4 regions of the Embleya sp. NPDC001921 genome follow, and region 4 is predicted to be linked to each of the others. Evidence: riboswitches for the same ligand, from Rfam matches in the RefSeq annotation. Region 4 holds a riboswitch; each other region holds the start of a gene.
What was found. Region 4 has a riboswitch for cobalamin ahead of ACWCPW_RS04245 (prenyltransferase/squalene oxidase repeat-containing protein). Riboswitches for the same ligand answer to the same signal wherever they lie in the genome.

Region 1 (2,192 bases), on a different contig from region 4:
TTCGTGGTGGACGTGCTCGCGTCCGCGCTGTTGCCCGGCGCCGCGATGTTCCTGTTCGTCCTGTTGCCCACACATCCCGACGGCTCGATCCGCAGCGGCCCGCTGACCGCGGCGATCACCGTCGGTGTGCTGACGGTCGCGCTGGCGATCCTGTTCTGGTACTGGGTGTTGCGACCCGCCGAGCACGACGGGCGCACATGGGGCATGCAGATGTTCGGCATCCGGGTCGTGGACGTGTCCGGCGGGCGGGCGGGACGACGTCAGCTCGGGATCCGCTGGCTGCTGCTGTGCGTCGACGCGTTCGCGCTCGGCGCGGTCGGCCTGGCCGCGGTGCTCACCAGCGAGCGGCGCCAGCGGGTCGGCGACCGGGTCGCGGGCACCGTGGTGATCCGGGGCCGAGGACCCGGCCTGCACTGAGCACCGCGCGGCGCGGCTCGACGCCGCACCGAGCCACCGCCGCGCCGCCCCACATCGCGCCGCCCCACACCGCCCTGCGCCGCATCGCGCCGCGCCGTCCCGCACCAAGCCGCACCTGTCGACGATCACGCTCCGGAATGCGGCAATTGCTCGACCGCTCCGCCCGCATTGTGGTCTTGCGCACGGTTTGCAAAAGCCATCTTGTCGCCATGTCCATCCGACCACTAGTGTCGGCTCGCCGTGGTGCTCGGGAAGCCGGTTCGATGCCGGCGCGGCCCTCGCCACTGTGATCGGGAAGTTCTCCTCCACCCCGCGGAAACGTTGATTCGTCGCCGCGGGAAGCCACTGGGACCGCTCGCGCGGCCCCGGGAAGGCGGAGACGTGAACGTACGACCCGTCAGCCAGGAGACCGGCCACGGCGATCGTCCGTCCACGAGGTGTTGGAGAGGGACCCTTCCTCATGCATATCGCAGAGGGCTATCTGCCCTGGGAACACGCAGCCGCCTGGGGCGTCGCGTCGGCCCCGTTCGTCGTCCACGGCGCCCGCGCGCTCACCCGCGAGGTCCGCGACAAACCCGAGAACACCCTGCTGCTCGGCGCGTCCGGCGCGTTCTCGTTCGTACTGTCCGCGCTGAAGATCCCTTCCGTCACCGGAAGTTGCTCGCATCCCACCGGCACCGGCCTGGGCGCGATCCTGTTCCGGCCGCCGATCATGGCCGTACTGGGCACGATCACCCTGCTCTTCCAGGCGCTGCTGCTCGCGCACGGCGGGCTGACCACACTCGGCGCGAACGTGTTCTCCATGGCGATCGTCGGCCCGTGGGCCGGCTACGGCGCGTATCGGCTGGCCCGTTCGCTCCTGGACGGACGCGGCGGCACCACACCGCTGGATGTCGCGGTGTTCGTGGGCGCGTTCGTCGCGGACCTGAGCACGTACTGCGTCACCAGCGTGCAGTTGGCCCTGGCCTTCCCCGACCCGGACAGCGGATTCGCGGGCGCGTTGGCCAAGTTCGGCGGCATCTTCTCCCTCACCCAGATCCCGTTGGCGATCAGCGAGGGTCTGCTGACCGTCCTGGTCGTGCGCTTGCTGCGGCAGTCCAGCCGAGGCGATCTGGTCCGGCTCGGTGTGGTCACGGACGCGCGGATCGCGCGCGAGGAGGAGAAGTCCAAGTGAAGCGCTCCACGAAGATCAACCTGCTGATCGTGCTGGCCGTGGTGCTGCTCGCGGTGCTGCCCGTGGTGTTCGGCATGGGCGACCACAAGGACGAGCCGTTCACGGGCGCCGACACCCAGGCGGAGACCGCGATCACCGAGAACGACCCGGATTACGAGCCGTGGTTCAGCCCGCTGTACGAACCGCCGTCCGGAGAGATCGAGTCCGGCCTGTTCGCGTTGCAGGCCGCCCTCGGCGCGGGCGTGGTCGGCTACATGTTCGGGGTCAAGCGCACCCGCCGCCGGCTCGCGCCGGATGCATCGGACACGCCCGACGAACCGACCACCGCTTCGGCGCGTGCCGCCGAGGCGACACCGCCGGACCAGACACCGGCATCGGTCCCGGGCCACTGATCCCGTGCTGCCGATCGACGCGGCGGCGCACGCGAGTTCGTGGCGTCGCCGCCATCCGGCCGACAAAGCCGTGCTCTCCTTCGGGCTGCTCGGGTGCGCGGTGGCACTGCCGCCGTGGCCCGGCGCGGTCCTGGTCGCGGCGACCGTCCTGGTCGTCGCGTTCGGCTTCGCGCGCGTGCCCGCCCGGCGGTTGTGGCGGGCCGCCCGCG
Region 2 (2,192 bases), on a different contig from region 4:
CCGAAAGCACCAGGACCGAAGCCACCAGGACCGAAGCCACCGGGACCGAAACCACCTGACCCGGGGGCGCCCGGCTCGAAAGTGGTTCGAAAGCGGCCCGGATCCGGCCCGAAGACCCCCGACCGCCCCGGGCGCGGCCGGGTCGGTCCGCGCGCCTGTATCCGAGTCGATTCGTCCATCGACCGAGTGGCATCACCCGGTTGGTGGTTACTTCGCGCTCCCTCGCGCGGTTGGGTCGGCATGGAGATCCTGCGGGCCCCGTTCGGGCCGTGGCCCACCGAGACGTTCGAGACACCCGTGTACGAGGCGTTGGTCGCGGAGTGGCGCGACTCGGGCCGGGAGGTACCCCGGTCGCCGGACCGACCCCACGACCGCCCGGCACGACACGCGCGCCCGCCGGGGTCCGGCCCCCGCACCGGACGTCCCTGAGGACGTCCCCGAGGACGCCGACGAAACCACCTCCGAGGTCGCCCGCACCGGCCGCCGGAGGCACCCGCCGACTCGGCCGTGCCCCCAGCCCCGCCGACACGCCCGCGGGACGCCGTACCCGCCCGGCACGTCCCGCGGCCGACCGTACGCCCCCGCGCCTCGCCTCCGCCCCTGCGGCCGCCCCGCGAAGGCCCGTTTTCCCGACGCCCGGACACCGCGTTCGACACGCGCCCGGCGACGCGCGACGCGCACAACGCCGGCGTGTCGTGGAGCCGTTCGGCGGCCCGCGCACGGGTACCGTCATGCCGGGCGTACGCCGGGAGGAGAGGGTTCCACGCGGCCCCGGGAGGCGCCGCGACACCCGGTGTGGACGGCCGCGCCGCCGGGCGTGGGCCCGTCCCGGTCGAAATCGTGGTACGTCGGGAATCGCGACACGACACAACACCTGGGGGTGCGACGACCACCCCGCCACTACATATATGCTCTGCGACGCAGCTGGTTCGCCGTTCCGGTCAAACGGGAGGGCGACGCAAGAGGGAACCCGGTGTGAAGCCGGGACTGCCCCCGCAGCGGTAAGCGGGAACGAATGTCGTCCTGGAGCGCCGAACGCCGAGAGGGGTTCTGCGACCGACGACCACGGGGAACTCCGCGGCCCGCCGAGCACATCGTGCCCGGTGGCGCCCCGGCATGCCCGCGAGTCCGAATACCTGCCGGCTGTCCGTGCCTTCGGGCGCGGGGTCACTGTACGTACGAGCTCGCGAGGAGAGAGCACGTGACCGTTGTGGACAGCGTGGGCGCGACCCGGATGCGGATCGACGAAAGCCCCGAGGACCAACTGGCTACCCTGGTGCGCACCCAGGCGCGCGATCTGCCGGAGGTCGATCCGGATCGGGTCGTCCGCCGGGTCGTCGCGGGTCTCAACGAGGGCGCGGACAAGGGTGCGGCCGCGGACCTGGCGGTGCGTACCGCCGCCGAGTTGATCGCCGAGGAGCCCGCCTACTCGCGGCTCGCCGCGCGCCTGCTCGCCGGCCGGATCGCGGACGAGGCGCTCGACGCCGGGGTCACCTCGTTCAGCGCCGGCATCGCGCTCGGCCGGCGCGAGGGCATCATCGGCGCGGAGACCGCGGCGTTCGTCGCTGAGCACGCCGCCGACCTGGACGCCGCCGTGGACGTCGACGGCGACCGGCGGTTCGAGTACTTCGGCCTGCGCACCGTGTACGACCGCTACCTGCTGCGCCACCCGGTGTCGCGCAAGGTGGTCGAGACCCCGCAGCACTTCCTGCTGCGCGTGGCGTGCGGCCTGGCCCAGGAGCCCGGCGAGGCGATCGGCTTCTACCGGCTGATGTCCTCGCTCGCCTACCTGCCCAGCTCGCCGACGTTGTTCAACTCCGGCACCGTGCACACCCAGATGTCCTCGTGCTACCTGCTCGACTCGCCCAAGGACGAACTGGAGTCGATCTACGACATGTACGGGCGGATCGCCCGACTGTCGAAGTTCGCCGGCGGCATCGGCGTGGCCTGGTCGCGGGTGCGTTCGCGCGGCTCGCTGATCCGCGGCACCAACGGGCACTCCAACGGCATCGTGCCGTGGCTCAAGACGCTCGACTCCTCCGTGGCCGCGGTCAACCAGGGCGGTCGGCGCAAGGGCGCGGCCTGCGTGTACCTGGAGACCTGGCACCCGGACATCCTGGAGTTCCTCGAACTGCGCGAGAACACCGGTGAGGACGCGCGCCGCACGCACAACCTCAACCTGGCCAACTGGG
Region 3 (2,192 bases), on a different contig from region 4:
TCGTGGACCCGAGCGAGCGCGTCCCGACCCACCAACGGGCCGAAGTCGGCGTCGCGGTCGTGGGAGGGGCCCACCCGCAGCGTGGCGATGCGCTCGACGAGCTTGGCCACCAGCGCGTCCGCGGTCTCCGCGCCGACCGGAACCGCCACGGAGATCGCCATGCAGCGCTCGCCCGCGGAACCGTATCCGGCGCCGATCAGGGCTTCGACGACCTGGTCGAGGTCCGCGTCCGGCATCACGATCAGATGGTTCTTGGCGCCGCCGAAGCACTGGGCACGCTTGCCGCGCGCGGTGGCCGAGGTGTACACGTACTCGGCGATCGCGGTCGAGCCGACGAAGCCCAGCGCCTGGACGCGCGGGTCCTCCAGCAGCGTGTCGACCGACTCCTTGCCGCCGTTGACCACGTTCAGCACACCCGGCGGCAGCCCCGCCTCGAGGAAGAGCTCGGCCAGGCGCAGCGGCACCGAAGGGTCGCGCTCGGACGGCTTGAGGACGAACGCGTTGCCGCACGCGATGGCGGGGGCGATCTTCCACAGCGGGATCATCGCGGGGAAGTTGAACGGGGTGATGCCGGCGACCACACCGAGCGGCTGGCGCAGCGAGTGCACGTCGATACCGGTACCCGCGTTGTCGGTGAACTCGCCCTTGAGCAGGTGCGGGATACCGACGGCGAACTCCACCACCTCCAGGCCGCGTTGCAGGTCGCCGTGGGCGTCGGCGATGGTCTTGCCGTGCTCGGCCGACAGCAGCTCGGCCAGCGAATCGCGTTCGGGCTCGACCAGTTGCAGGAATCGGGACAACACCCGGGCGCGCTTTTGGGGGTTCCAGGCGGCCCACGCCGGTTGTGCCTGCTCGGCATCGGCGATCGCCGCCAGCGTGTCGGCACGGTCGGCCAGCGGAACGCGCGCCTGCACGCGTCCGGTGTTGGGGTCGTACACGTCGCCGAACGCGCCGGACGCGCCGTGGACGTGCCTGCCGCCGATGAAGTGGGAAAGCTCGCGGACCATGAACGACCTGTCTCTCGTCAGGTGCGGTCCGGAGGCGGGGCAATGACCCGACCACGGCAACCGCCGCTTCGGGGCGCGGGGTTGCCGAGGTCGGGTGGCACGTGCGGGTGGTCAGGCGAGCCCGACGACCTCGACGTTCGCAAGATCGTCCGGGGCGAGTGCGCAGACCGGCGTCATGCGTGTTTGCTCCATCCTCGTGGACAACACGGATATACCCGCGGCCGGTATCCTGACTTCCGGATCGACATACGCCGCCCGCCTTCCCGGCTTTCGCCAGTGGCGTGGTGCCTCGGCAGCGCACTCCCCGGTCACAGTGGCGGGACCGTGCCGGATTCACACCGACTTCCCTGCACCGCGGACCTTGTAGTTCAAGACGATATAGTCGGACGTCCTACTAAGTCCAGCGGTGATCGGGCTTGATCGCGTGGGTGACCACCTTCGTCCGAGTACTGATGCGTGACTGATTCCGGGTCGGTTGTTCGTCCGTAACGTTTTGACCTGCGGAAAGCACGACAGGAACCGCGCAGGTCAAAGCACTGGAACCCGTCGGGTACGCCCGGCGGATCGACCCGGGAAGGACGGACGCCATGAGCGGCGCCATCGACTACACCGCTGCCGTCGAGAACTACCCGGCCGGCTGGAAGGCCTGTGACGCGCCGGCCGCCGCGGCCCGGAACCGGTCGACGCGTGCCCGCATACCGCGGGTCCGGGCGGTGCTCTCCCCTTCCCGGGTCCGCGTCGCCCTGAACCCGAACGCCCATGCCGCCCGGGCCGCCTGACGACCCGTCGGCCCGGCAGCGGACCCGAGGCAACGCCAATTCGTCCGGTGGACCCGATCGACCGAGAGGTTAAGACATGCCCGCGTACGTCATCGCCAACCTGCGGGACGCCGCCCCGCACCCCGAGATCGCCGACTACATCGAGCAACTCCCCGGCACCTTCGCGCCGTACGGCGGCCGCTACCTCGTGCACGTCACGCAGCACGAGGTATTGGAGGGGGGTTGGGTCGGGAACGTCGTGATGATCGGCTTTCCCGGGATCGCCGAGGCGCGGGCCTGGTGGGATTCGCCCGCGTACCGGATGATCGCGCCGCTGCGCTCGCGGCACATCGAGGGCGACATCATCCTGATCGAGGGCGTGCCCGAGGGCTACGACCCGAGCGGCGCCGTACAGGCGCTGCGCGAG
Region 4 (2,192 bases):
TCGCCGAACAGCTCACCGGATACGTGGCCACCCGGCACGGCTGGGTCCAGTCGTACGGCACCCGGTACGTGCGCCCGCCGATCCTGGCCGGCGACATCTCCCGTCCCGAGCCGATGACCGTGCGCTGGACCTCGTTCGCCCAGTCGTTGTCCGACCGCCCCGTCAAGGGCATGCTCACCGGCCCCGTCACGATGCTCGCGTGGTCCTTCGTCCGCGACGATCAGCCGCCCGCCGTCACCGCCCGGCAGGTCGCCCTGGCACTGCGCGACGAGGTCGACGACCTCGAGGCCGCCGGTGGTTCGATCATCCAGGTGGACGAACCAGCGCTGCGCGAGACGTTGCCGCTGCGTGCCGCGGACCACGCCGAATACCTGGCCTGGGCCACCGAGTCGTTCCGGTTGACCACCTCCGGCGTGCGTGCGGCCACCCAGATCCACACGCACATGTGCTACGCCGAGTTCGGCGACATCGTGCAGGCGATCGAGGACCTCGACGCCGACGTGATCAGCCTGGAGGCCGCCCGTTCGCACATGCAGGTCGCCCGGGAACTCGCCGCCCACGGCTACCCGCGCGAGGCCGGTCCCGGCGTGTACGACATCCACTCCCCGCGCGTCCCGAGTGCGGAGGAGGTGACCGGTCTGCTGCGCGAGGGGTTGACCGCGATCCCCGCCGAACGGCTGTGGGTCAACCCCGACTGCGGCCTCAAGACCCGCGGTTGGCCCGAGGTCCGCGCCTCGCTGGAGAACCTGGTGGCGGCGGCGCGCGAGGTACGGGCGACGCTCCCCGACACCGCGTCCTGAGTCGGGGCCGCCGGGGCGGGGGCAGGCACGCCCCGCCCCGGCGGCCCGGGGCGTCGCGGCCGGCACGCGCGCCCGAACGGCGCGCGATCGTCCACCACGGGACCACGGTTGGTGACGAACGGCACCGTCGACCGCCCGCCCGTGCTGTTGTCCGACAGTCGGAATGCTCCGTATGCTCCACACGCCGGCGTGTGTCGGCACCCTCAACTTCATAGTTCGAAACCCAGGGGAAGCCGGTCGAAATCCGGCGCTGACCCGCAACCGTAGGCGGTGGCCGACAGGCCGCCGCGAGTCGGAATGCCTGGGTGCGTACGAATTGAAGGCTCCAGCTGTCGTGGACTACACGCTGAGGCCCGGACGCCCGACCGATGCCCGGCATCGGTCGGCTCCCGGGACGCGTTGGTCTCGGAAGGGTCCCATCGATGTCCTGGCTCACCGTGAGAAACACCGGCGCCGTCGCGGTCTGCGGCGCGGTCCTGGTCGCGGCCTCCCCCGTCTTCTCCGCGTCGGCCGACGCCGCGAACCCGCACGCCGACAACGCCGCGGCGGCGGCGAAATGGCAGGCCGGGGAACTGGTCGACGGCGGCATACCGGGGTTCGCCGGCTCCGACTGGGGCCTGACCATCGACACGATGATGGCGTTGGCCGCCACTCGCTCGCAGCCCACCGCGCTCAAGGCCGCGGGGGACGCGGTGGCCGCCAACATCCGCAAGTACAACAGCGCCGAGGAGTGGGGCATGCCCGGCTCGCGGATCGCCGGCGCCACCGCGAAGGTGCTCTTCGCCGCCGTGGTCGCCGACCGCGATCCGACCGGGTTCGGCGGCCTGGACATGCGCGCCGAGACGCTCGACCTGATCGCCGGGGCGGACGCCGGCGACGACACGGGTCGGATCCGGGACAAGCTCACCGGCAGTCCCGACTCGAGCAACGCGTTCGCGCAGTCGCTGGCCGTGCTGGGCCTGGCCCGCAGCGGCGGAGTGCCGCAAAGCGCGGTGGACTTCCTGCTCAAGCAGCAGTGCCCGAGCGGCGGATTCCGGTTGTATCCGGGCCAGTTGGGCAGCACCGGCGCGACCTGCCAGGACACGCCCACCACCGTGCTCGACCCGGACTCCACCGGTATGGCCGTACAGGCGCTGCTCTCCGCCGCGGCCGAGAGCAAGTCGGTCGGTGCCGCGGCCGCGGCCCAGAAGGGCGCGGATTGGCTCAAGTCCAAGCAGCGCGAGGACGGTTCGTTCGGCGGCTCCGGACCCACCGCGGCATCGAACACGAACAGCACCGGCCTGGCCGGCCAGGCCCTGCACGCGGCCGGCTACCCGGCCGAGGCAGACAAGGCCGCCGCGTGGGTGGCCAAGCACCAGATCACCGCCGGCAACGCGGGCGCCGCGACCGAGG

Region 1: another riboswitch for cobalamin. It lies ahead of ACWCPW_RS28690 (energy-coupling factor ABC transporter permease); the one in region 4 lies ahead of ACWCPW_RS04245 (prenyltransferase/squalene oxidase repeat-containing protein).
Region 2: another riboswitch for cobalamin. It lies ahead of ACWCPW_RS02220 (ribonucleoside-diphosphate reductase subunit alpha); the one in region 4 lies ahead of ACWCPW_RS04245 (prenyltransferase/squalene oxidase repeat-containing protein).
Region 3: another riboswitch for cobalamin. It lies ahead of ACWCPW_RS12070 (CoA-acylating methylmalonate-semialdehyde dehydrogenase); the one in region 4 lies ahead of ACWCPW_RS04245 (prenyltransferase/squalene oxidase repeat-containing protein).

The regions. Positions count from the first base shown of each region.
Region 1 is NZ_JBSFEO010000027.1:80,905-83,096, forward strand. It holds gene ACWCPW_RS28685 (RDD family protein) at 1-417, shown strand, start outside; cobalamin riboswitch at 642-849, shown strand; gene ACWCPW_RS28690 (energy-coupling factor ABC transporter permease) at 878-1,591, shown strand; gene ACWCPW_RS28695 (energy-coupling factor ABC transporter substrate-binding protein) at 1,588-1,983, shown strand; gene cbiQ (cobalt ECF transporter T component CbiQ) at 1,988-2,192, shown strand, end outside.
Region 2 is NZ_JBSFEO010000002.1:108,793-110,984, reverse strand. It holds gene mug (G/U mismatch-specific DNA glycosylase) at 1-59, shown strand, start outside; cobalamin riboswitch at 909-1,158, shown strand; gene ACWCPW_RS02220 (ribonucleoside-diphosphate reductase subunit alpha) at 1,235-2,192, shown strand, end outside.
Region 3 is NZ_JBSFEO010000008.1:148,910-151,101, forward strand. It holds gene ACWCPW_RS12070 (CoA-acylating methylmalonate-semialdehyde dehydrogenase) at 1-1,007, opposite strand, end outside; cobalamin riboswitch at 1,210-1,379, opposite strand; gene ACWCPW_RS12075 (hypothetical protein) at 1,595-1,786, shown strand; gene ACWCPW_RS12080 (DUF1330 domain-containing protein) at 1,863-2,192, shown strand, end outside.
Region 4 is NZ_JBSFEO010000003.1:178,346-180,537, forward strand. It holds gene metE (5-methyltetrahydropteroyltriglutamate--homocysteine S-methyltransferase) at 1-800, shown strand, start outside; cobalamin riboswitch at 985-1,121, shown strand; gene ACWCPW_RS04245 (prenyltransferase/squalene oxidase repeat-containing protein) at 1,223-2,192, shown strand, end outside.